3 regions of the Corallincola holothuriorum genome follow, and region 2 is predicted to be linked to each of the others. Evidence: predicted binding sites of a transcription regulator. Region 2 holds the regulator's gene; each other region holds the start of a gene.
The links. Region 2 encodes sigma-54, which starts transcription at its own class of promoters, with help from an activator protein. Its sites were predicted from a motif close to GTTGGCACGNNNNTNGNNT; they were not measured.

Region 1 (7,471 bases), on a different contig from region 2:
CCGTGCATATCTTACCGTTTTTTCCCTACAGCTCAGATGATGGTTTTTCAGTGATCGACTATCGGGCTGTGAACTATAAGCTCGGTACTTGGGACGACGTTGCTCAGATTGCGCAGTCTTTCGACTTGATGGCGGATCTGGTGTGTAACCATACCTCCCGTCAGAGCCTTTGGTTCATTGATTTCATTAATGGTGAGGGGGAAGGCAAGGAGTTTTTTGTCGAGTCGGATCCTGATGCTGATTACAGCTCGGTGATTCGGCCCAGAACCAGCCCGCTAATAGTGGATGTTTATACCCGTCAAGGGGTGAAGCATGTCTGGGCCACTTTCAGTGATGATCAGATCGATCTGAATTTTGCTAATCCAGATGTACTGATCGAGATGATCGATATCTTGCTTGAGTATATCGTCAAGGGGTCTCGTTACATTCGCCTCGATGCCGTGGCCTTTTTATGGAAAACCCTAGGCAGTAAATGTGTTCACCTACCCGAAACCCATGAAGTGGTGAAGCTGATGCGGGATATCTTCCGTTGGTTGGATCCAGGGCTGGTTCTTATCACGGAAACTAACGTGCCTCACGAAGAGAATATTAGCTATTTTGGCAGTGGCGATGAGGCACAGATGGTGTACAACTTTGCTTTGCCACCGCTGATCCTACACGGCTTGAACCGTGGTAATGCCAGCTATCTCACGCGTTGGGCGCGATCACTACCTGCTTTTCCTGCCGGTTGCTGCTTTCTAAATTTCACCGCTTCCCATGATGGTATTGGTGTCCGGGCGGTCGAAGGGATCATTCCTAAGCATGAAATAACCGATTTGATTGAATCTGTGCATCAGTTCGGTGGCTTTGTCAGTATGAAAGCTAACGGTGATGGTACAAAAAGTCCGTACGAACTGAACATCTCGTTATTTGAAGCGCTTCAGGGAACGCGGAATGGGCCAGACACTTTTCAGATCTCGCGATTCTTGTGTGCGCAAACCATTATGCTATCGCTGCAAGGGATCCCTGCCCTATATATCCATAGTTTGACTGCAACACCTAACGATTTGGAGCAGGTCGAGCTAACGGGAAGGACACGTTCAATTAACCGCCATAAATGGCAAAGTGATGAGTTAAACGGGCTGTTGTGCGATCCGGCCAGTGACCAGTCGCGGATTTTTTCAGCACTCACTGAGATCATTAAGATCCGGCGCAGTCATCATGCGTTTAGCCCCGACGCTTCTCAGGAAGCATTGGTGTTATCAGATACCTTGTTTGCCATTATCCGCTGTGATCCGCACTCCGGGGAGCAGATCCTTTGTATACATAACCTAACAGCCTACCCCCATGAGGTGCATGGCATTGAAAAAATACCGCAGCAATTCACTGCCGCGGGCTGTGATGAATTGTTAACGGGAAAAACAGTGGCGCTGCATGAATTCGAATTGGCACCGTACCAATGTGCTTGGTTGGTGCCTAGTATGGAATAGCTGAACGATTACGATTGCTTCATAAAAAAACGCCCGCAATATGCGGGCGTTCTATTTAGCACCTTGTGAGTGTTTATCGCTTAGCTGTTGTCTGCTTCTACTGCATCGTAGAGGCGGTCAAGAAAATCAGGAACAGCACTGGTGATCCGGTTCCAGCTGGGGATAAACGGTGTTGCTGATGGATTGGCGAGGAATGCTTCGCCCGCTTCAGTTATGCACTTGGCAAATAGCTCCACCGCTTCCTCTTCTGCATGGCGATCCAAGGTCAAGCCATTGATCTTGGCATCGTTGTAATAGTTTTCGATAAAGTCGAGTGCCGACCTAAAGTAGGTGGCCTTCAGGCTACGAAACGCGCCAGAATTAAACACATGCCCTTGCGTGGCCAGCTTGCGCATCATCGCTTTTGCAATATCTGTTGCCATTTTTGCCAGTCCGGCATCATGGTTGTCGATGGAGAGATCTTGATGCTTGTGATCATACACATCGGCGATATCGACTTGGCACAATCGGTTCGTATTGTAGTTACGATAGACTTCTGAGAGTACACCGATTTCCAGTCCCCAATCGCTTGGGATGCGGAGCTCGCGTAGCACATCCGCCTGCATTGAGAACTCCCCAGCGAGGGCGTAACGGAAGCTATCCAGGTACTCCAGATAGTCGTCGTAACCACAGATTTTTTTCAACGCTTTGATCAGTGGGGTAACCAACAGGCGGCAGACGCGACCATTGAGCTTGCCATCGGACCAGCGTGAGTAGTAGCCCTTACAAAATTCATAGTTGAATGATGGATTGGCCACTGGATAGATCAAACGTGCGAGCATCTCCCGCTGATAGGTGACGATATCGCAATCGTGCAGTGCTACAGCCTTACCGCGACCGGAAGCGAGTACATAGCCAAAGCAATACCAGACGTTACGTCCTTTCCCTGGCTGCTCCGGGGCTAAGCCTTTGTCGACCAGTAGCTGATCTAACGCGCGCAGCCTTGGTCCATCGTTCCATAGGATCCTATGGTGTTGTGGTAGACGGGAAAAGTACTCCTTGGCATGTTCAAACTCCTCTTTTGAGGCGCGGTCGAGACCAATAACCACTTCATTGAGGTAGGTGGCTCCTTTGAGCTCCTCGACAATATTGTCCAATGCCGGCGCTTGAAGCTCCGAATAAAGAGACGGCAATACCAGTGACATAGGGCGTTGACGAGAGAAGCTGGCCAGCTCCTGCTCTAACTCATCCAGTGGCCGCTGTGTGAGATTATGAAGTGTGGTCACCAGACCGTTCTGGTAAAAATCAGCCATGCATGAATTCCTTCTCAGGTAGTGAATTTATAATGTCTAATATCAGTGGGTACATTACTGCGTCCCAGCCTTCAGGGCCTTGCTGGGATGCAAACTTTATCTGCTTGCCCACAGGGCTTAAGCGTTGATTTTTGGCATCGGGGATAACCACGCCAATGTCAGCACGTTCAAGCATGCATAGGTCATTTTGGCTGTCACCCAAGGCGACTGTGATCTGTTTGAACTGTGCATATTTTCTTGCGAAATGGGGTTGCAACCAATCCAGTGCAGTGCTTTTGTCTACGTGCCCCATCACATGCAAGAAGCGCCCACCTTTGAGTACTTTTAAGCCAAGGGGCTTGAGTTGCAGCTTTAACTGCGTCAATGCGGCGTCACTGTCTTGCCATAACATCGGCTCACTGGCCTGTCGGCGTTTCGCCATCTGGGCATCCGCCAGAGGCAGTGAAGTACAATCTGCCACGTCGGCATCAGACATATCGGCAAAGCCGGTAAATTGATAGCCGTGCTGCTTGCGAAGTTGGTGCAGCACCTTAATGATGTTGCTGTAGTTGGGGCCTAGATTTTGGATGAAATAGCGCTGCTCACCAGCGTAAAGCTGGGTCGACAACATGCCGTCAAGCCAGACAAAATAATTTGCTGGTATACAGATGGCGCTGCCATTTTCGATGATAAATGGATGATGATTATCGAGCTGGTGGCGCAGGCTTATCACTTCCGAAAACGTTTTACTGGTATTAAGGAGCAGGGGGAAATTAGCGCTTGCCAGTAGTGCCAGAGAGCGTTGCGCAGCTGCAAAACTGTAATTGTGATGATCTAGCAGTGTGCCGTCTAGATCGCTATAGACGATCAGTTGGGCTTGGGGACTAACGATAAATCACCTCCTCATTAGCAAAGCATTTTGTTTATTTGCACCTTATCGATACCGTGGCTTTCGTTGAGGTGAAAACAGATGTCAGCCAAATCGGGTAAGGTTTTCAGTGCGTGATTAGTCAGTCGCTGATAATGCATCAGAAAACGAGCTAAGCTCTCTTCGTCCATCACGCCAGCCTGTTTTCCGGCTTTCGCCTGAAGCTGTTGTTCTTGCTGACCACGCCATTGTTTAACAGCGTTTAGGTCTGGCACTTTCAGCATTAATAGGGCGTCAATACGGGCGAATAGCGTTTGGTATGGACCAGCTAATTGCTGATTAACATAGCGCCGCCACTGGCCATCAGCATCCTCTTCACGTTCGAGGGCGTTCATTGGGATCGCCAGAGAAGCTTCGCTTTGGGCGGGGGTGCCGACACACCAACCTTCAAAAATAACCAAGTCCACCGGGCCTTCACAGGTCTGCCAAGCTTCCATGGGATCGCAATCATCAACCGCTTTGTTAAAGCTGGGTAGATAGGTCGCTTCGTTCGCCCGTAACGTACGTAAACGGTTGAGCAGTTCGAGACCTGATGCCACATCATGGGTGCCAGGCACGCCGCGGGTTGCCAATAGTGGATGCTGATTGCGAGCTAATACATGACGGCTACGCTTACTGAGGTAGAGGTCATCAACGGAGAAGCCAACGGTACGCAGATCAAAACCCTGCTCCATCACCAGCTTGAGGAAATGGCACAAGGTTGACTTACCGCTACCCTGACCACCGTTGACACCGAAAACATAGCAAAGCTTGCCTTGGAGTAGGCGTTGACGAGATATCCACTCACCTAACGGCAGATAGATTTGCGGGAGTAGCTCTCTGTAGCTATCAGGCAACTGAAGTTGCTCACACAACTCGTTAAATGGCTGTGTGAGCTTATCAAGCAACGCTTGTTTGCGTTCCTCAGTCAGAGGAGTGTCTGGCCACAATGGTGATGCTGGCATCATCTTCCTTACATTGCACCACTAAGGTGCGTCGAGATCGGCTCATGATTCATCACGTTCGATATTGGTGCGATTATCCAACTATCGAATGATTATAGTGATTGATTGCAGTTTGAGTGCCAGCTTGTTACCGGTGTGCTGATTTAGCTCACAAAAAAATCTATACAGCGTTCAGTAGCATGGTGCCGGTTTCAGTCATTCCCATTTGCACAAGATAGCTGATTGCGACGATACCTGCTGCCAAATACCATTTAGCATCAAGCACCAAGGTAAACAGCAACGCTGACGCCCCCAAAATCGCCCCAGCAGAGGACCACTCTGGCAGTGCGATCAGGCTAACTAACTCTGTCATGCTGCAACACACACCTGCGGCGACGATACAAGGAAAAACCGTGCGGCGGCCAGCTTGGAGTAGATTTGCAGTGAGAAATATAGGGATAAAATAGAGGCATCCAATGATGGTTGCTTCCAATACTGCACCCATAACAGCATCTCCTTAAATCATTCTTTAAACGTGCATCCGTGTTAGATGACCGACCACTTTAAGGAAATTAGCGTCAACGCCAAGTTGCTCATTCGACGGGTGTGAAGCGCGCCACTGTTTTATTTTGATGGCTGACTTTTTCTGTGAACATGGCAAGCGGTCTCACCCATAACTGCTGTTCTCCGTAAAGCGGTCGGTAGAGCACCATCCACTCTTCGGTTTCACTGTGACGGGCGAGATCGATTACCTGATACTCGCCACCTTTAAAGTGGCGATACCGTCCGGGGCGGAGTTCTGGAGTGTTGTTCAACGAGGGTTATTCTATGTCGAGAGGCTCGGCAGATAACAGCACGCCTGTGGTGTCGGCGTAAAGGTGATCTTCCGGTAGAAAAGTCACACCGCCAAAATTGACTGCTACGTCAACTTCACCAATGCTCTCGCCGTCTGCGCCAACAGGAATAGACGCCAGCGCCTGTACGCCTAGCTCAAATTCACCGACGGCATCGACATCGCGAATACAGCCATAAACTACCAAGCCTTCCCAGCCATTATCGGTCGCCGTTTCGGCAATCTCTGCATCCACTAGCGCTCGGCGTAATGAGCCGCCGCCATCGATTAACAGCACGCGTCCGCTACCATCTTCCTGCACCGCGTCGCGGATTAAGCCGTTGTCTTCAAAACATTTAATGGTGGTGACCTGACCACCGAAGGAGCTGCGTCCTCCGTAGGATGCAAACATGGGTTCTACCACATCGACGGAATCGAGATAGATATCGCACAGTTCCGAGGTGTTGTATTCCATAACTGTCTCCTTGATTGATAACGGCTTTTTAGCTCGAGGCTTGCTTAACGACAAAGAGTATAAGCGCCTTTCTAGTGCAAAGCGATCTCCGTGTTGCAATGCTCGCTAACTATTTGATTTAACGCAGCTGCTGTTTCACTCGCAGGGCTGCGCTAATGTCGCTGTTTGTGGCGGTAAATTCACCGTCGTCGGTAAAGTCCCGGCAAGGAGGCTGTTGGGATAGCTGTCGATAATCTGCCAGCAGCTATCGGTCAGTGTCAGTTCAACGGGCTGCGAGCTGTAGTTCAGTAATACTAGACGTACGTCATCATCAAGTGTTCGGGTAAACGCAAAGATCCGTTTATCGGTGACTTCAACCGCTTGGTAGTCGCCGCTCTGCAAGGCTGGCTGCAGATTACGTAACTGGATCCAGTGACGGTAGTGCTTGAGTAATGAGCTCGGTTGTTCAAGCGCGGCAGCAACGTTATGCGTCGCGACATTATTAGCGACGGCTCGAAATGGTGTGCCGGTGGTGAAGCCTGCACTGTTGGCGTCATCAGTCCAACTCATCGGGGTTCGTAATCTGTGGTCGGGATCCGGATCGGTGATGTCGAGGCTATGACCTATCCCTATCTCTTCACCGTAGTAGATAAAAGGTGTGCCAGGCAGGGTCAGCAGCGTTGCTGCAGCCATGCGATAGCTACCCTCGTCGCCCTTTAGTTGCTCCATGATTCGGCCGCCAGCGAATGAATCGTGGTTGGCTAACAGCGTGGCCAGTTGCGCCATCGGTGCATTCTCTAGTCGATCCTTCATGCGTTGCTTGGTTTTGCCAAATTTAGCACTGGCAAGAATGGCGCCTTGTAGACCGAAATAGAACGCACTACCACAAGATTCTGCGGTGGGCATGGGGCCATCCGGATTTTCGCAAACCATATAGCGATTGGGATATTCCATCACGATCGGACGGATGCTATCGGCGAGGAAGCGGTGATTGTCTGGCTGATTGAGCATGGCGCTGCTGCCGTTTTCGAACAGCGTGCCGACGGCGTCGAAGCGGAACCCATCGACCCCTAAATTAAGCCAGTAACGTAAGTTGTTTTGGTGGAAGCTGACTACCTCGGGATGACGCAGATTAAAATCGGGCATTTGATCCCAAAAAATACCGTAATAGAAACCGTCAGTTCCGGCATGCCAGGTTTCGTTGCCCCCCCAGTTCGGCCAGTGTTGAAAATCGTCACGCCAAATATACCAATCACGTTTACCCGCTAGATGTTTATCTGAATCGAGGAATAGTGGATTCTGTGCAGCGCTATGATTAATTAGGTAATCAATGATCACCCCGATGCCTCGGCGGTGGGCCTCGTTTAGGAAGTGCTTGAAGTCGTCCAAACTGCCGTAATCGGGTTCAACTTTGCGATAGTCTGTTACTGCATAGCCATGATCGCGATCCTGACTTTGCATCATTGGCATCAACCAGATCCCTTTTATTCCGAGATCTTGCAGGTAATCGAGGCGTGAGGTCAGGCCATTAAAGTCGCCAATACCATCACCATCATTGTCCTGATAGCCCCGAATGTAGATCTCCATAAACACC
Region 2 (7,471 bases):
TCGACTACTGATTTGCGATGTTGACGGCGTGTTCTCCGATGGCCGAATTTATCTTGGCAACGATGGCGAAGAACTGAAAGCTTTCCACACTCGAGATGGGTATGGCATTAAAGCACTGCAATCCTCAGACGTCGCGGTTGCCGTCATCACAGGTAGACAATCGAATATCGTTGAACAGCGCATGACCGCTTTGGGTGTTGCTCATATTTTCCAAGGCCAAGATAACAAAGTGCAAGCATTCTCCAGCCTTCTTACCACGACCAACTTAACGCCAGAGCAGTGCGCTTATATTGGCGATGATCTGGTTGATGCCCCGGTGATGCAACAGGTCGGACTCGCCATCAGCGTGCAAGATGCTCACCCCATGCTCCATCGCTTTAGCCACTATAAAACCGTGATCCCCGGTGGACGAGGAGCAGTGAGAGAGGTGTGCGATCTAATTTTGCAAGCACAAGACAAATTAGAGACAAGCCAAGGTTTGAGCATATGAACCGGGTTATTCTTTTTACCGTCATACTGTTTGGGGCTGCCATAGGGCTCTACTACTATCAGAGTTTGCTAAAGTCCGAGATCGATATTAATGCGGAGAATCAGGGACAACAGCGGCCTGACTATACGGCCAAAACACTGCGCAGCAGGATTTACAACCAAGAGGGTCAGCTAGAGAATCAAATCTGGGCCAGCAACATGAAGTATTACAATGGTTCGATGACTCTCACGCAATTTGATGCGCCCAAGTTAGTCGTCTACCCAAGCGGTAAGCGTTCTGGTTGGACCTTAAACGCAAGCCATGGTGAATTAGAGCAAAACAACCTACTGCGTTTATCAGAAGATGTTGTGATCACCATGCTAACAGCACAGAATCAAACCAATACCTTACTGACAGATTATGTTGACATAGACCTGACAACCAATGATGTCAGCAGTGATCAACCAGTCACAGTAAAAGGGCCTGGCTACCGACTCGATGGAGTTGGATTAAAGGGCAACGTCGAACAAGAGCACATCGAAGTGCTAAATGATGTAAAAGCGACCTATGAACCTTAAAAATAGATTCACCTTCAGCTTAGTCGGCTTATTGCTGACCACATCGGCTTCCCTAAGCGCCGTTGAAAGTGACTTTAATAAAGAAGTCCGCGTGGATGCAAAACGCCAAAGTATCGATATTCAAAAAGGCATTATTTCCTTCTTTGACGACGTCACGGTAAATCAAGGCACATTACAGATCTTTGCCGACACTTTGCAGGTTGAGCAATCCGCGGGCGCAGGAAAAGAGGTGCTCATCGCAGTCGGTAAACCAGCGAAGTTCAGTCAGGTCTTGGAAAGTGGTCAAAAAATGCATGCCGAAGCTGCAGAGATCCGTTACCGATTAGCAGATAACACTATCCAATTAACTGGTGCAGCGGTACTGACGCAGCAAGACAGCGTCGTGAAAGGCGAAACTATTCATTACGATATCGCCAAACAAAAAATGGTCGCAGAAAGTGGCACAGATAAAGATGATCGCGTGACAACCATTTTTCTCCCCGAACAGCTGCAACAACAGCTCGGCGAAAGTAAGGAATAAACCATGGCGACATTGAAAGCCAGTCAATTAGCCAAGAGCTACAAAGATAGACAGGTAGTTAAGAATGTCTCTTTAGCGCTGAATGATGGCCAAATAGTTGGCTTATTGGGACCGAATGGGGCCGGTAAAACAACCACCTTCTATATGGTGGTTGGACTGGTACCCAACGATAAAGGGCGCATCACGATTGACGATGAAGATGTGACCCTTTCACCCATGCATATCAGAGCGCGCAAGGGGATCGGTTACCTGCCACAGGAGTCCTCCATCTTTCGTAAACTCAGTGTCGCTGACAACATCATGGCAGTACTGCAAACCCGTCCAGAGTTAAGCCGGTTACAGCGCACGGAAACCTTGGAACATCTGCTAGAAGAGTTTAGCATCACTCACATAAGAGATAGCTTAGGTATGTCACTGTCAGGTGGTGAACGCCGTCGAGTAGAGATAGCCAGAGCGCTGGCTGTGGAACCTAGGTTCGTGCTGCTGGATGAGCCTTTCGCTGGCGTAGACCCTATCTCAGTCACAGATATAAAAAAGATTATTCAACACCTAAGAGACCGTGGTCTCGGTGTATTGATCACTGATCATAACGTGCGAGAAACACTCGATGTGTGCGAATATGCTTATATCGTTAGCCACGGAGAGTTAATCGCCGAAGGAAAACCGGAACAAGTGTTAGCCGACCAAAAGGTACGAGACGTATATCTCGGGGAACAATTCCGGCTATAGTGTAAGTAACCAGCGTTGATACATCGGGCTCTTTTGAGTGCCGATTAACGATGACAGCAACAGCATTATTTTAAATGTCACGGAAGTAGATGAAACCGTCATTACAGTTACGTTTAGGTCAGCAACTCACCATGACGCCGCAATTGCAGCAAGCAATCCGGCTATTGCAATTGTCGACGCTCGACCTTCAGCAAGAGATCCAAGAAGCGCTGGATAATAATCCGCTACTCGAGCAAAACGAAGCGGAAGAAACCAGTGAGCAAGTTAATGGTGAAAGCCATACCGCGACTGACAAGCTGGAACAAACCACGGCTAATGCTGAAAATAATCAGTCGGAAGAGCGCGAAGATGCAGCCATGGAAACATCTGAGGCGCTCAACCAACAACAAATCAATGAAGAACTGCCTACCGATACAACCTGGGATGACCACCTTTCAGCAGCGCCCGTTTCAGGTTCCTCGTTCAGTGATGACGCCGACTTTACCTATCAAGGCGAAACCACAGAGTCGTTGCAAGATCATCTGGAATGGCAGATGCAATTAACCCCGTTCACAGATGTCGACAGAGCCATTGCGACATCGATAATCGATGGGATTGATGAATCGGGTTACCTGACGGTCACCGCCGACGATATTCTTGCTTCTTTAGGGCAGGAAGATATCGAACTTGATGAAATAGAAGCGGTCATTAAGCGAGTACAACTGTTCGACCCTATTGGCGTAGGTGCCCGCACATTGCAGGAGTGCCTGCTGGTACAACTCAATCAGTTTGCCAAAGAGACACCTTGGCTAAAAGAGTGCCGCCAGGTTATTGGTCAGTATATTGACCTGCTAGCCAGCCGGGATTATCGCCAATTGATGCGCAAGACCAAACTGAAAGAAGACCAGCTACGTGAAGTTCTGCGGGTGATCCAGTCGTTGAATCCGCGCCCCGGCAGCGCAGTGATCAGCGGTGATGAGCAATATGTAATCCCCGATGTGTCGGTAATGAAAAAAGCTGGACGTTGGGTGGTTGAGCTAAACCCTGACTCGGTACCCAAGCTGAAAGTAAATCAGCAATACGCAGCGATGAGCCGGACGGTAAAGAACACTACTGACAGTCAATATATACGCTCTCATCTGCAGGAAGCGAAGTGGTTCATCAAAAGTCTGGAAAGTCGTAACGACACCCTACTCAAGGTCGCCAACTGTATCGTACAGTTCCAACGCGACTTCTTTGAGTACGGCGATGAAGCGATGAAGCCAATGGTACTCAATGATATTGCCTTAGCGGTTGATATGCACGAGTCCACCATCTCTCGGGTAACCACACAAAAATATATGCATACCCCGCGGGGTATTTTCGAACTCAAGTATTTCTTCTCCAGTCATGTCAGTACTGAAAGTGGCGGAGAATGTTCTTCAACGGCAATTAGAGCGTTAATCAAGAAACTTGTGGCGGCAGAAATCCCTAATAAGCCTTTGTCAGATAGCAAGATTGCTGACCTACTGGCAGATCAGGGAATTCAGATAGCGCGGAGAACCATTGCGAAGTATCGGGAATCCTTGTCTATTCCACCGTCAAATCAGCGAAAAAGCCTGCTATAGCAGGCAATAAAACTAAATAAGGATGAGGTCTATGCAAATCAATCTTACCGGCCATCATGTAGAAGTAACAGACTCTCTGCGAGAGTATGTCGACGGAAAATTTAGTAAATTAGAGCGCCACTTTGACCACATCAACAATGTCCACGTGATCCTCAATGTTGAGAAATTAACCCAAAAAGCCGAAGCCACACTGCACCTAAATGGTGGAGAGATCTTTGCGAATGCAGAGCATCGTGATATGTATGCAGCTATTGACTCGTTGATCGATAAACTCGATCGGCAAGTAATAAAACACAAAGAAAAGCTAAATGCTCACTAGAGATGTCTATGGATATATCATCCATACTTAGCCTGGACTGCACCCGAAGTGCAGTCCATGGTTCAAGTAAGAAACGAATATTAGAAATGGCCAGTGAATTGGCAGCCAAACACTTGCCAGAACATGGCCACAAAGCCATTTTCGAAAGTATTCTAGAACGTGAAAAGAAAGGCAGTACCGGTATAGGTAACGGCATTGCCATTCCCCACGGTAGGATCACTAACGCCAATAAAGCAGTCGCCGTGTTATTGCAGTGCGATGAGCCTATCGCCTTTGATGCAATTGATAACAAACCGGTGGATCTGATTTTCGCCCTCTTGGTTCCAGAACAGAGTTGTCAGGAACATCTGAAGACCTTGTCGGCTATCGCCGCCAAATTGTCAGATAAACAAGTCCTCAAACAGCTCCGTTGTGCCGCTAACGATCAACAATTATACGAAATTATCACCGATTCATGACCAGCACTGACGTGGCCGCAAAACCCAAACTAACGATTGTCAGTGGCCGCTCAGGCTCAGGCAAAAGTGTTGCGCTTCGCGTATTGGAGGATTTAGGTCACTACTGTGTCGACAACCTGCCGGTAGCCATGCTACCGACACTGGTTGCTCAAGTAAGTGGGCACTATAGCGATATCGCCGTCAGCATTGACGTCAGAAACCTGCCCGAAGACCCTCATACGCTGGAAACAATTCTCGACCTTTTATGTCAGCAATGCCGCTGTACGGTTCTGTTTATGGATGCGCAGCAAAGTGCATTGATCCAGCGCTTTAGCGAAACTCGACGGCTCCACCCACTCTCCAAACATGGTGTATCTCTGGAGCAAGCGATTGAAGCAGAGCAGCGCTTACTTGAACCGCTTATCTCCCGTGCCGATCTTCAGATAGACAGCTCTCAGTTGTCGATACATCAGCTCAGCGATCTGGTGCGAGAACGGTTACTAGGCAATGCTGATCGCCATCTGGTTTTAGTATTTGAGTCCTTTGGCTTTAAATACGGTATTCCGCAAGACGCTGATTATGTGTTTGATGCACGATTCTTGCCCAACCCCCATTGGGAACCAGAACTACGCCCCATGACCGGATTAGATGCCCCTGTTGAGCAGTTTTTTAGCCGCCAACCTATCGTGGCCAAATTCATCTGGCAGATAAACAACTTACTCAATACCTGGTTGCCACATCTGGAACTGAACAATCGAAGCTATGTAACCGTCGCTATCGGTTGCACCGGTGGACAACACCGTTCTGTGTTCATTGCCGAAACATTGGCAAAACAGTTCAAAGAGTTACGTAACGAAATTCAGATCCGTCACCGAGAACTAGGTCATTAGTCTTTATGACACAACGCATTGAAAAGAAACTACTGATAAAAAACAAACTGGGTTTGCATGCCCGCGCAGCAACCAAGTTAGTCATGCTGGTCAACAAATTTGATGCCGAAGTGATGATTGAGCATCAAGGAAAATCCGCTTCCGCCGCCAGTGTCATGGGACTGCTGATGATGGAAACCTGTATGGGGCAAGAGATCCAGGTCGTTGCCGAAGGGGATGAAGCACAGCAGGCATTGGATGCTGTTGAGTCCCTGATCAATGACAGATTCGACGAAAACGAATAATCCTCACCTGTTAAAGAAAAATTCTCTCTATTTTTCTGGTTGTTACGATACAATTCCGCTATCGAACTTTTTTAATCGATTGGAGGGCTTAAGGCGATGGCTGAAACTTTAGAGCAAGACCTTACCCAACAAAAATTAAAAGAGGTAAAAAGTGCCCTAGATAGCGGCATGTTTATCCATGTTCGCCGCATTTTGCAGGAGATGGATCCTTCTGATGTCGCCCTTCTGTTTGAGTCAACCCCCACTAAGGGCCGTGCGGTCCTATGGCAGCTGGTCGATCCTGATCTGCATGGCGAGATCCTCGAAGAGCTGTCGGAAGATGTAAAAGACAGCATTATCCGCTTAATGGACCCGGAACTGGTCGCTGCGGCCACCGAAGGGATGGATACCGATGACTTAGCCAACCTGTTACGGGGTCTCCCAGACAGCGTCTATCGCGAAATTTTGGCACAAATGGACGCGCAGGACAGGCACAGGGTTGAAGCCGCCCTCTCCTATCCTGAAGAGACCGCTGGCGCGATCATGAATACGGATACCGTCACTCTGCGCCCTGATGTCACTGTCGATGTGATATTGCGTTACCTGCGTTTGAAAGGCGAACTGCCAGAAGCCACCGATAACCTCTATGTGGTTAATCTTCGAGACGAGTTACTTGGGCAAGTTTCACTCACCACCTTAGTTACCGCCAACCCCAGCGCCACCATTGCCGATGTGATGGACACGGGGGCAGAAAAGATCCCTGCAGACATGGAGGAAACGGAGGTTGCCCAGATGTTTGAACGTTACAACTGGATCTCCGCGCCCGTGGTTGATGACCGAGGTGTCCTGCTGGGCCGTATCACTATTGATGATGTCGTCGACATTATCCGCGAGGATGCAGAACACTCAATGATGAGCATGGCGGGTCTGGATGATGAAGAAGATACCTTTGCTCCAGTCCTCAAAAGTACCAAACGACGTACAGTATGGCTGGGGATCAACCTCCTGACCGCACTCATGGCGGCCTTTGTCAGTAACCTGTTTGAAGACACCTTAGCGCAGATGGCCACATTGGCCGTATTGATGACCATCGTTCCCAGCATGGGCGGGATCGCCGGCAGTCAGACCCTAACACTGGTGATCCGCGGCATGGCATTAGGCCACATTGGTGACAGCAACTCGCGCTGGCTGCTAGGCAAAGAAGCATTAATCGGGCTGTTAAATGGTCTGATCTGGGCACTATTGATCGCCGCAGTAGTCGCAGTATGGAAACAGGATATTAGAGTCGGGGCGGTGATCGCGTTTGCCATGTTGGTGAATATGGTTTGTGCTGGAGCCAGTGGTGTAATGATCCCACTGCTAATGAAGCGAATGAATATCGATCCTGCACTGGCCGGTGGCGTGGTGCTCACCACCATTACCGATGTCGTCGGTCTGTTCGCTTTCTTGGGTGTTGCCACCTGGTTATTGCTCTAGCCGCTAGAGGCAGCGTTACCGACAAAGGCTGCTGCCAACAGCCTTTGTCATGCATAGCCGATTAGTTACCCGCTACCCGCATGTTCTCCAGCAGAATAGAGCCTGAGTGCATCGCGCCGCGATAATCGACATCGTTACCCACTGCGACGATCTGTTGGAACATATCTTTAAGATTTCCAGCGATAGTGATCTCTTCCACCGGGA
Region 3 (7,471 bases), on a different contig from region 2:
ATAAGCGGAAGCAGCAATTATATCGATCAGTTGAGTTGGCAAGAGCCGCAAACGGAAATCAGTGATCAACCGAAAGACACCATGTTGTCGCAGGAAGATTTCTTTCAGCTTTTGACCCAGCAGCTGGCGTATCAAGATCCGTTTAAACCGGTTGAGAACGCTGAGATGGTGGCGCAGATGAGCTCGTTTACAACGGCGGAAGGCATCGGTCAACTAAATGAACAGATGACAGGTTTGAACTCCATTATGAGTTCGAGCCAAGCACTACAAGCTTCATCTTTGGTGGGCCAAAAGGTATTGGTACCGACAGGCTATAGCCATAAGACGGATACCACAGGCATTGATGGTGTCGTGAGTTTATCTGCGCCAACAAATAACGTCACCGTTCGCATCGAAGACACCACAGGGCAGGTGGTGCATTCCATTACGATGGGGGCAAAGGAGGCTGGAAATGCCCGCTTTGAATGGGACGGTACAGATGCAAGCGGCAATCAGTTGCCGCAGGGTAATTATGTAGTGAAGGCATACGCTCTTCAGGGAGATAGCAGCGTCGAACTGCCAATCTCTACTTACGCCAAGGTTGATAGCGTCAGTATTAGTGGCGCCAACGGTGTGGCATTAAATCTGCAAGGTATACAGGGTGGATTCCGCTTAAGTGACGTTCTTGAAGTTGCTAAAGGCTAAAACAGGCCAAGCGAACACCAGATAAATGGGAGTATGAAGTTATGTCTTTTAATATTGCGTTGAGTGGGATTAACGCCGCTCAGAAAGATATTGATGTTACCGCCAACAATATCTCAAACGTAAACACCTTCGGCTTTAAAGAGTCGCGAGCTGAATTCGCCGACGTTTATAGTTCTAGTGTGTTTAGTAACTCGAAAACAACGGTTGGCCAGGGTGTCACTACTGCAGATGTGGCGCAGCAGTTTAGCCAGGGCTCATTCCTGTTCTCGAATAACTCCCTGGATTTGGCGATCGATGGCAGTGGTTTCTTTGCTACCTCAGCCAACGCGGAAGATCTTGACGTTAACTTGACTCGTGCTGGCGCATTTAAGCTGGATGAGAATAGCTTTATGGTTAACTCTGCAGGGCAATTTTTACGCGTGTTTCCGGTAAACCCGGACGGTACCGTTTCTTCGGTGGCGTTAGCTTCGACTATTCCGCTGCAGATCCCATCCTCAGCAGGGCAGCCGCAACCAACAGCTAATGTCGATATTGGCTTGAACTTGCCCGCGGGTGAAACGGCTTTAGATCCGGCAAACTTTGACCCGACGGACAACACCACATATAACGCTGCCACATCACTGACTATCTACGATTCCCTTGGGCAGAGCTACGTAGCAACCACCTATTACGTAAAGGATACTAACGTAGCGAATCAGTGGGCGATGTTTACCACGATGACAGATCCCAACGGCTCGCAGCCTGTCGATATTGTTGCACCGCCACCGCCGCAAACTCAGCCTACCGGTGCTAATGGTCAAACCGGTATGTATATGAACTTTAATGCCGATGGCACCGTGGCTTCGGTTAACGGTGGTAACCCTGTGGTTACTGAACCCTTGGGGGTTGCTCCTCCGGGTGGTGCGGGCTTGGATATGGGCGGTGCCGATGTGAACCAGACGGTTACCTTCAATTTCAACAACCCGACTCAGTTTGCTTCCGCTTTCGAAGTTCAACAACTGGCGCAAGACGGCGTGACAGTGGGGCGTTTGACCTCTGTTGATATTGGTAGCAGCGGGTTAGTCAACGCTACTTACAGTAACGGTACAACACAGCCATTAGGTAAAGTGGCGTTGGTGAAAGTGGCGAATGAACAAGGTTTGGCGCCTGTCGGAAACACGGCGTGGACGGCTAATCAATCGTCTGGTGATCCGATTGCAGGTGAAGCCGATCAGGGGTCATACGGGCGAATACTGTCGGGTACATTGGAACAATCAAATGTAAACCTGACCACTGAGCTTGTTGATCTGATCACAGGTCAACGTAACTTCCAGGCTAACTCTCGTTCTCTGGAAGTGAACAACACGATCACCCAGACTATCCTGCAGATCCGATAACGCAACGATAGTTCGTCAATGCCGCCCGCTCCGAGGCGGCATTTTTTTGCCACTTTTTCATTCCCTTCCTTTTGTTATCAGTTGGTTACCCATTTGGCATAGTCATTGCAATATCGTTGTTAGACATGTTTTTTTGACACCGAGGTCCCCATGGATCGTTTTATGTATCTGGCTATGAGTGGCGCCAAGCAGAACTTTCACAGTATTGGCGTGCATGCCAACAATTTGGCGAATGCAAATACCACAGGTTTTAAGGCCGACCTAGAACAGTCCCGTGCCATGCAGGCGTTTGGTGAAGGTTTACCTACGCGTGTGTTTGCGATGACGGAAAATCCTGCGTCAAGTTTGCGTGGCGGTGCTTTGGTGACCACAGGCCGTTCTTTAGATGTGGCGGTAAAAGGTGACGGCTGGTTAGCCGTGGCTGATGGTCAGGGTCAAGAAGCCTATACCCGTGCTGGCGATCTTGTTGTTTCGCCGGAGGGGTTGTTAACCAACGGTTCTGGCAGGGCGATCCTAGGGGATGATGGCGCACCGATAGTGGTGCCTCAGCCGTACGCCAAAATAGAGATCGGCGGTGACGGTACTATTTCTGTTTTACCCACTGGTGCGCCGCCTACTGCGGTTGCAGCGGTCGGGCGCATTAAGTTAGTCCAGCCTGATAAGCAGGCGTTGGACAAAGGGCTTGATGGCCTCTTTCGCCTGAAAGGGGATGCTGCTGCGCTTGGCGATACATTAGCGCCGGCCAATGCTGACATCACATTGATGAGTGGCGTATTAGAAGGCAGTAATGTGAGCGCAGTAAGTGAAATGACCAGCATGCTTAGCTTGCAGCGTCAGTTCGAAATGCAAATCAAAATGATGCGGACAGCAGAAGATATCGATAAATCTTCTGATCAACTGTTGCGCCTCGGCTAATCACTGAACAGTAAGGAGTTAGCATCATGAATCCAGCACTTTGGATCAGTAAAACCGGTCTTGATGCCCAGCAGACCGATATTTCAGTGATATCGAACAACCTGGCAAATGCCAGTACGGTGGGGTTCAAGAAGAGTCGCGCCGTGTTCGAAGATCTCTTGTACCAGACGATTAATCAACCGGGTGGTTTGTCATCCGCGAATACTGAGTTGCCTACCGGCTTGATGCTAGGTGCCGGCGCCAAAGTGACGGCGACACAAAAGACCTTTACGCAAGGTAACTTGCTCAGCACTGATAATTCGATGGACTGGACGATTCAAGGGCGAGGCTTCTTTCAGATCCTATTGCCTGACGGCAATATTGCTTATACCCGTAATGGTCAGTTTACCCTCAACGAAGATGGGCAGATGGTGACTAACGGCGCAGGTTACGAGCTACAACCAGCGATCAACCTGCCACCCGATGCGCAGTCGATGACAGTTTCTGTTGATGGTGAAGTGTCTGTCAGACAACCTGGCAACACCGATAACGTCGTTGTAGGCAACGTTACCATCGTTGATTTTGTCAATCCCAGTGGCTTAGAGCCTATCGGTGAAAATCTCTATTTGGAAACCGGCTCCAGTGGCGCAGCCACCGAAGGTACACCGAGCTTGGACGGCCTAGGTTCTATTCGCCAAGGGGTACTGGAAACTTCCAACGTGAATGTCACCGAAGAGCTAGTTAATTTGATCGAAAGTCAGCGGGTCTACGAGATGAATGCAAAAGTGATCTCGGCCGTTGATCAGATGATGTCATACATCAATCAACAACTTTAGTAACCTGGTGTAGAGCGATGAAAAAACTAATTCCATTATCGGCGCTGTTACTGTCTGCTTGTTCCAGCGTATATCAGGTGCAACCTGATGACCCCTATTACGCGCCGCTGATCCCCGAGATGCCGGAAGAGGGCAACATGGTGCTCACCGGGTCAATGTTTCAGGATGTGACGGCACAGAACCTTTATTCCGATATTAAGGCACGCCGTGTTGGCGATGTGATCACGGTGAATTTAGTTGAGAACACCACGGCGAATAAAGGTGCCAAGAACGAGTTGGATAAGTCCTCGTCGGTGGGCTTGCAAACGCCGGTATTGATGGGAAGCCCGTTCACCATCAATGGTAACGAGCTTAACGCCAGCATTGAAGGTGATAACGAGTTTGAAGGGGAGTCAAAGGTTCGCCAAAACAACTCACTGTTTGGTGCTATTTCGGTCAGTGTTGTACAAGTGTTGTCTAACGGCCATCTGGTGGTACGTGGTGAAAAATGGATCACCATTAACCAAGGTGATGAATATATCCGTTTAACCGGGATTATCCGGCCTGAAGACGTGACCGGCGATAATAACGTTGACTCTACCCGTGTGGCTAATGCACGCATTCAATACAGCGGTACCGGCTCTACCCATGACACGCAAACTCCTGGTTGGTTGACTGGCTTCTTCAATAGTCCAATTTGGCCTTTCTAAGGCAGCAGGTAATAGCTATGTGGACGCGACTGATTTTATTGACTGTTTCATTTCTTGTTTGTGGTGTGACGAGCGCCGAACGGATTAAAGATGTCACGACGATCCAAGGGGTTAGGAACAACCAACTGGTTGGTTACGGCCTAGTGGTTGGTTTGACAGGCACCGGCGAACAAGCGCGATACACTGAACAGAGCTTTTCGACTTTGTTATCCAATTTTGGCATTAACCTGCCTCCCGGCACGCGCCCAAAGATTAAAAATGTCGCCGCTGTCGCTATCCATGCAGACCTTCCTGCTTTTACCAAGCCGGGGCAAACCATTGATATTACAGTGAGTTCAATCGGTAGTGCTGAAAGCCTCCGTGGTGGCACCTTGCTACAAACTTTCCTAAAAGGGGTTGATGGTAAAATTTATGCTGTTGCCCAAGGCAACCTCGTGGTCGGTGGTTTTGGTTTTTCCGGTGAGGATGGTTCAAAAGTAATCAGTAATACACCGACCGTCGGACGCATCGCCAACGGAGCGATTGTCGAGCGTGAAGTTCCCAGTATGTTTAGCCAGGGCGATTACCTGACATTTAATTTGAACAATCCCGACTTCTCTACAGCCAAGCGCCTGTCTGATGTGATCAATGATTTAGTTGGCCCTGATACGGCGCGCGCTATCGATGCAACCAGTGTACGGGTTACCGCGCCACGGGATGTTTCTCAGCGTGTCGCGTACTTGGCAACGCTGGAAAACCTTGATTTCGAGCCTGCCGATGAGTCTGCCAAAGTGATCGTCAACTCCCGTACCGGCACTATTGTTATTGGCAAGGATGTGCGCTTACTGCCTGCGGCAATTACTCACGGCGGCATGACCGTTACTATCGCCGAAGGGCAAGATGTCAGCCAACCGGGCGCCTTTTCGGGCGGTGATACCGTGGTAACGCAGGAAAGCTTAATTGATGTTGCTATCGATGATGCGCGTATGTTTGTGTTCAATCCTGGTACCACCCTTGACGATTTAGTGCGGGCTATTAACGCGGTCGGTGCTGCTCCTGCCGACGTCATGGCGATCTTAGAAGCGCTGAAGCAAGCGGGTGCGCTTCGTGGCCAGTTGATCATTATCTAAAGGTGCTGAGATGATCGATGCCGACAGATTTGCCCAAAGCCGCCAGGTTCATGACATCCAAGGTCTTGATAGGCTGCGTCAAAGTGCTCAGCAGAATGAAGAGGAAGCACTGCATGAAGTGGCAAAGCAATTTGAAGGCATGTTCGTACAGATGCTTATCAAGGGGATGCGTCAGGCGACCGAAGCGTTTGAGTTAGACAGCCCATTTAGTAGTAATTACACCAAATTTTATGAACAGATGGGCGATCAACAGATGGCCCAGGATCTGACACAGAGCGGCAGCTTCGGTTTGGCCGAATTGATGGTTCAACAGTTACGACCCGACGGCGATACCGTGCGCCCGGCATCAACGTTGCGAACCGACGGCAGCGATCAACTGTTTCCCCAAACACAAGATGTATCTCCAAGTCTGGATCCAATTACAGAGAGTCAGTCTGGCGTGGCCTCCGGCAATAGTTTGCCGCTGGCGCCCTATTTACGTTCCGATACACATCAGAAATTGATGGCGGAACAGCAAGCGGCTAGTCAACAAAACCCGCTTGATGCAATTAAGGCAAAACTGGCGGCCAGTTCGGTGGCTATTACTGGGGCTGAGCCGATAACCCAGAGTGACAAATCAGATCCAAACGCTCTCGACAATTCAAATGATGTGGCTGATCCCAAAGGCTTTTTACAAAGTGTCGACTTTTCGTCGCCGCAAGCTTTTGTTGATTCAGTGATGCCATACGCCAAAAAAGCGGCGGATGCGTTGGGTACATCACCTGCCGTGTTAATCGCGCAAGCGGCACTGGAGACCGGCTGGGGGCAAAAGGCTATCCGCCGTGGTGACGGTAGTAGCAGTAATAATCTATTCAATATTAAGGCCGATCAGCGTTGGCAAGGAGACATTGTCAGCGTTAATACCCTTGAATATGAACAAGATCTGCCAGTACAACGTCGCGCGGCCTTTCGTGCCTATGACTCTGTTGCTGAAAGTTTCAATGATTTTGTTGATTTTCTTAAAAAATCCTCACGTTATCAACCTGCTATTGCTGAAGCGAAAGATTCGGCAAACTTCTTGCATAATCTTCAACAAGCTGGATATGCGACGGATCCCCGTTATGCGGATAAGGTCCTGAACGTACTAAAGCAAGTTAATTCTCTGCTTTAACCAAACGGTTTTTTGAAGGAGCGCCATTATGGCTGTCGATCTCTATCAGTTGGGCGTCAGCGGTTTGCTTTCGTCACAGAAGCAACTGTCGACAACCGGTCACAACATTGCCAACGTCAATACGGAAGGGTACTCGCGCCAGCGTGTTATCCAGGATGCGGCTCCTGCGTTGTGGGAGGGGGGCAGCTATTTCGGTACCGGTACTCAGGTTATTGATGTGCAGCGCTCGTTTAACAAGTTTGCCTATCAAGAGTTGGTATTTAACCAGGCACGCCTTTCTGGCGATGAAACCCGTGGTCAAAAGATGAGCGAGTTGGATGAGTTGCTCTCTCGGGTCGGTGCTGGTGTAGGTACTTCCTTAAATGAGCTCTTCTCTGCGGTTAACAGTGTGGTTGATACACCGAATGATATTGGTGTACGTAATGTGATGCTCTCTAATGCTGATACTGTGGCTTTTAACTTCAACTCCATTCGCGCCACGCTGGAAAACCAGTTGCAGGGGATAAACGAAGACATTGAAGTGGTTGCAGACCGTATCAGTGAAATTGGCGCCCAGATCGCTGTACTTAACCAAGATATTATCTCTGCTGAAGCTAACGGTATTAACAACTCTCCCAATGATCTGCTCGACAAGCGCGATGGCCTGGTCAAAGAGCTGGCGGAATACACGACAACCTCAACGGTCGACAATGGTGATGGCTCAATCACCGTTTTTATCGGCAATGGCCAGACA

Region 1: the regulator sigma-54 is predicted to act here: its motif matches at 4,718-4,736, upstream of DU002_RS17045 (kinase).
Region 3: the regulator sigma-54 is predicted to act here: its motif matches at 2,153-2,171, upstream of DU002_RS17695 (flagellar basal body rod protein FlgF).

Annotation. Positions count from the first base shown of each region.
Region 1 covers NZ_QPID01000012.1:82,778-90,248, reverse strand. The annotation lists gene DU002_RS17060 (sugar phosphorylase) at 1-1,469, shown strand, start outside; gene DU002_RS17055 (glycosyltransferase family protein) at 1,550-2,761, opposite strand; gene DU002_RS17050 (HAD-IIB family hydrolase) at 2,754-3,608, opposite strand; gene DU002_RS17045 (kinase) at 3,647-4,615, opposite strand; gene DU002_RS17040 (hypothetical protein) at 4,773-5,096, opposite strand; gene DU002_RS17035 (DUF1653 domain-containing protein) at 5,185-5,406, opposite strand; gene rraA (ribonuclease E activity regulator RraA) at 5,413-5,898, opposite strand; gene DU002_RS17025 (alpha-amylase family glycosyl hydrolase) at 6,034-7,471, opposite strand, start outside.
Region 2 covers NZ_QPID01000005.1:66,642-74,112, reverse strand. The annotation lists gene kdsC (3-deoxy-manno-octulosonate-8-phosphatase KdsC) at 1-490, shown strand, start outside; gene lptC (LPS export ABC transporter periplasmic protein LptC) at 487-1,047, shown strand; gene lptA (lipopolysaccharide transport periplasmic protein LptA) at 1,037-1,567, shown strand; gene lptB (LPS export ABC transporter ATP-binding protein) at 1,571-2,296, shown strand; gene DU002_RS09455 (RNA polymerase factor sigma-54) at 2,386-3,882, shown strand; gene hpf (ribosome hibernation promoting factor) at 3,914-4,201, shown strand; gene ptsN (PTS IIA-like nitrogen regulatory protein PtsN) at 4,210-4,659, shown strand; gene rapZ (RNase adapter RapZ) at 4,656-5,528, shown strand; gene DU002_RS09435 (HPr family phosphocarrier protein) at 5,534-5,812, shown strand; gene mgtE (magnesium transporter) at 5,909-7,267, shown strand; gene pmbA (metalloprotease PmbA) at 7,329-7,471, opposite strand, start outside.
Region 3 covers NZ_QPID01000013.1:62,638-70,108, reverse strand. The annotation lists gene DU002_RS17705 (flagellar hook assembly protein FlgD) at 1-684, shown strand, start outside; gene flgE (flagellar hook protein FlgE) at 726-2,060, shown strand; gene DU002_RS17695 (flagellar basal body rod protein FlgF) at 2,211-2,975, shown strand; gene flgG (flagellar basal-body rod protein FlgG) at 3,002-3,790, shown strand; gene flgH (flagellar basal body L-ring protein FlgH) at 3,808-4,479, shown strand; gene DU002_RS17680 (flagellar basal body P-ring protein FlgI) at 4,497-5,588, shown strand; gene flgJ (flagellar assembly peptidoglycan hydrolase FlgJ) at 5,599-6,738, shown strand; gene flgK (flagellar hook-associated protein FlgK) at 6,767-7,471, shown strand, end outside.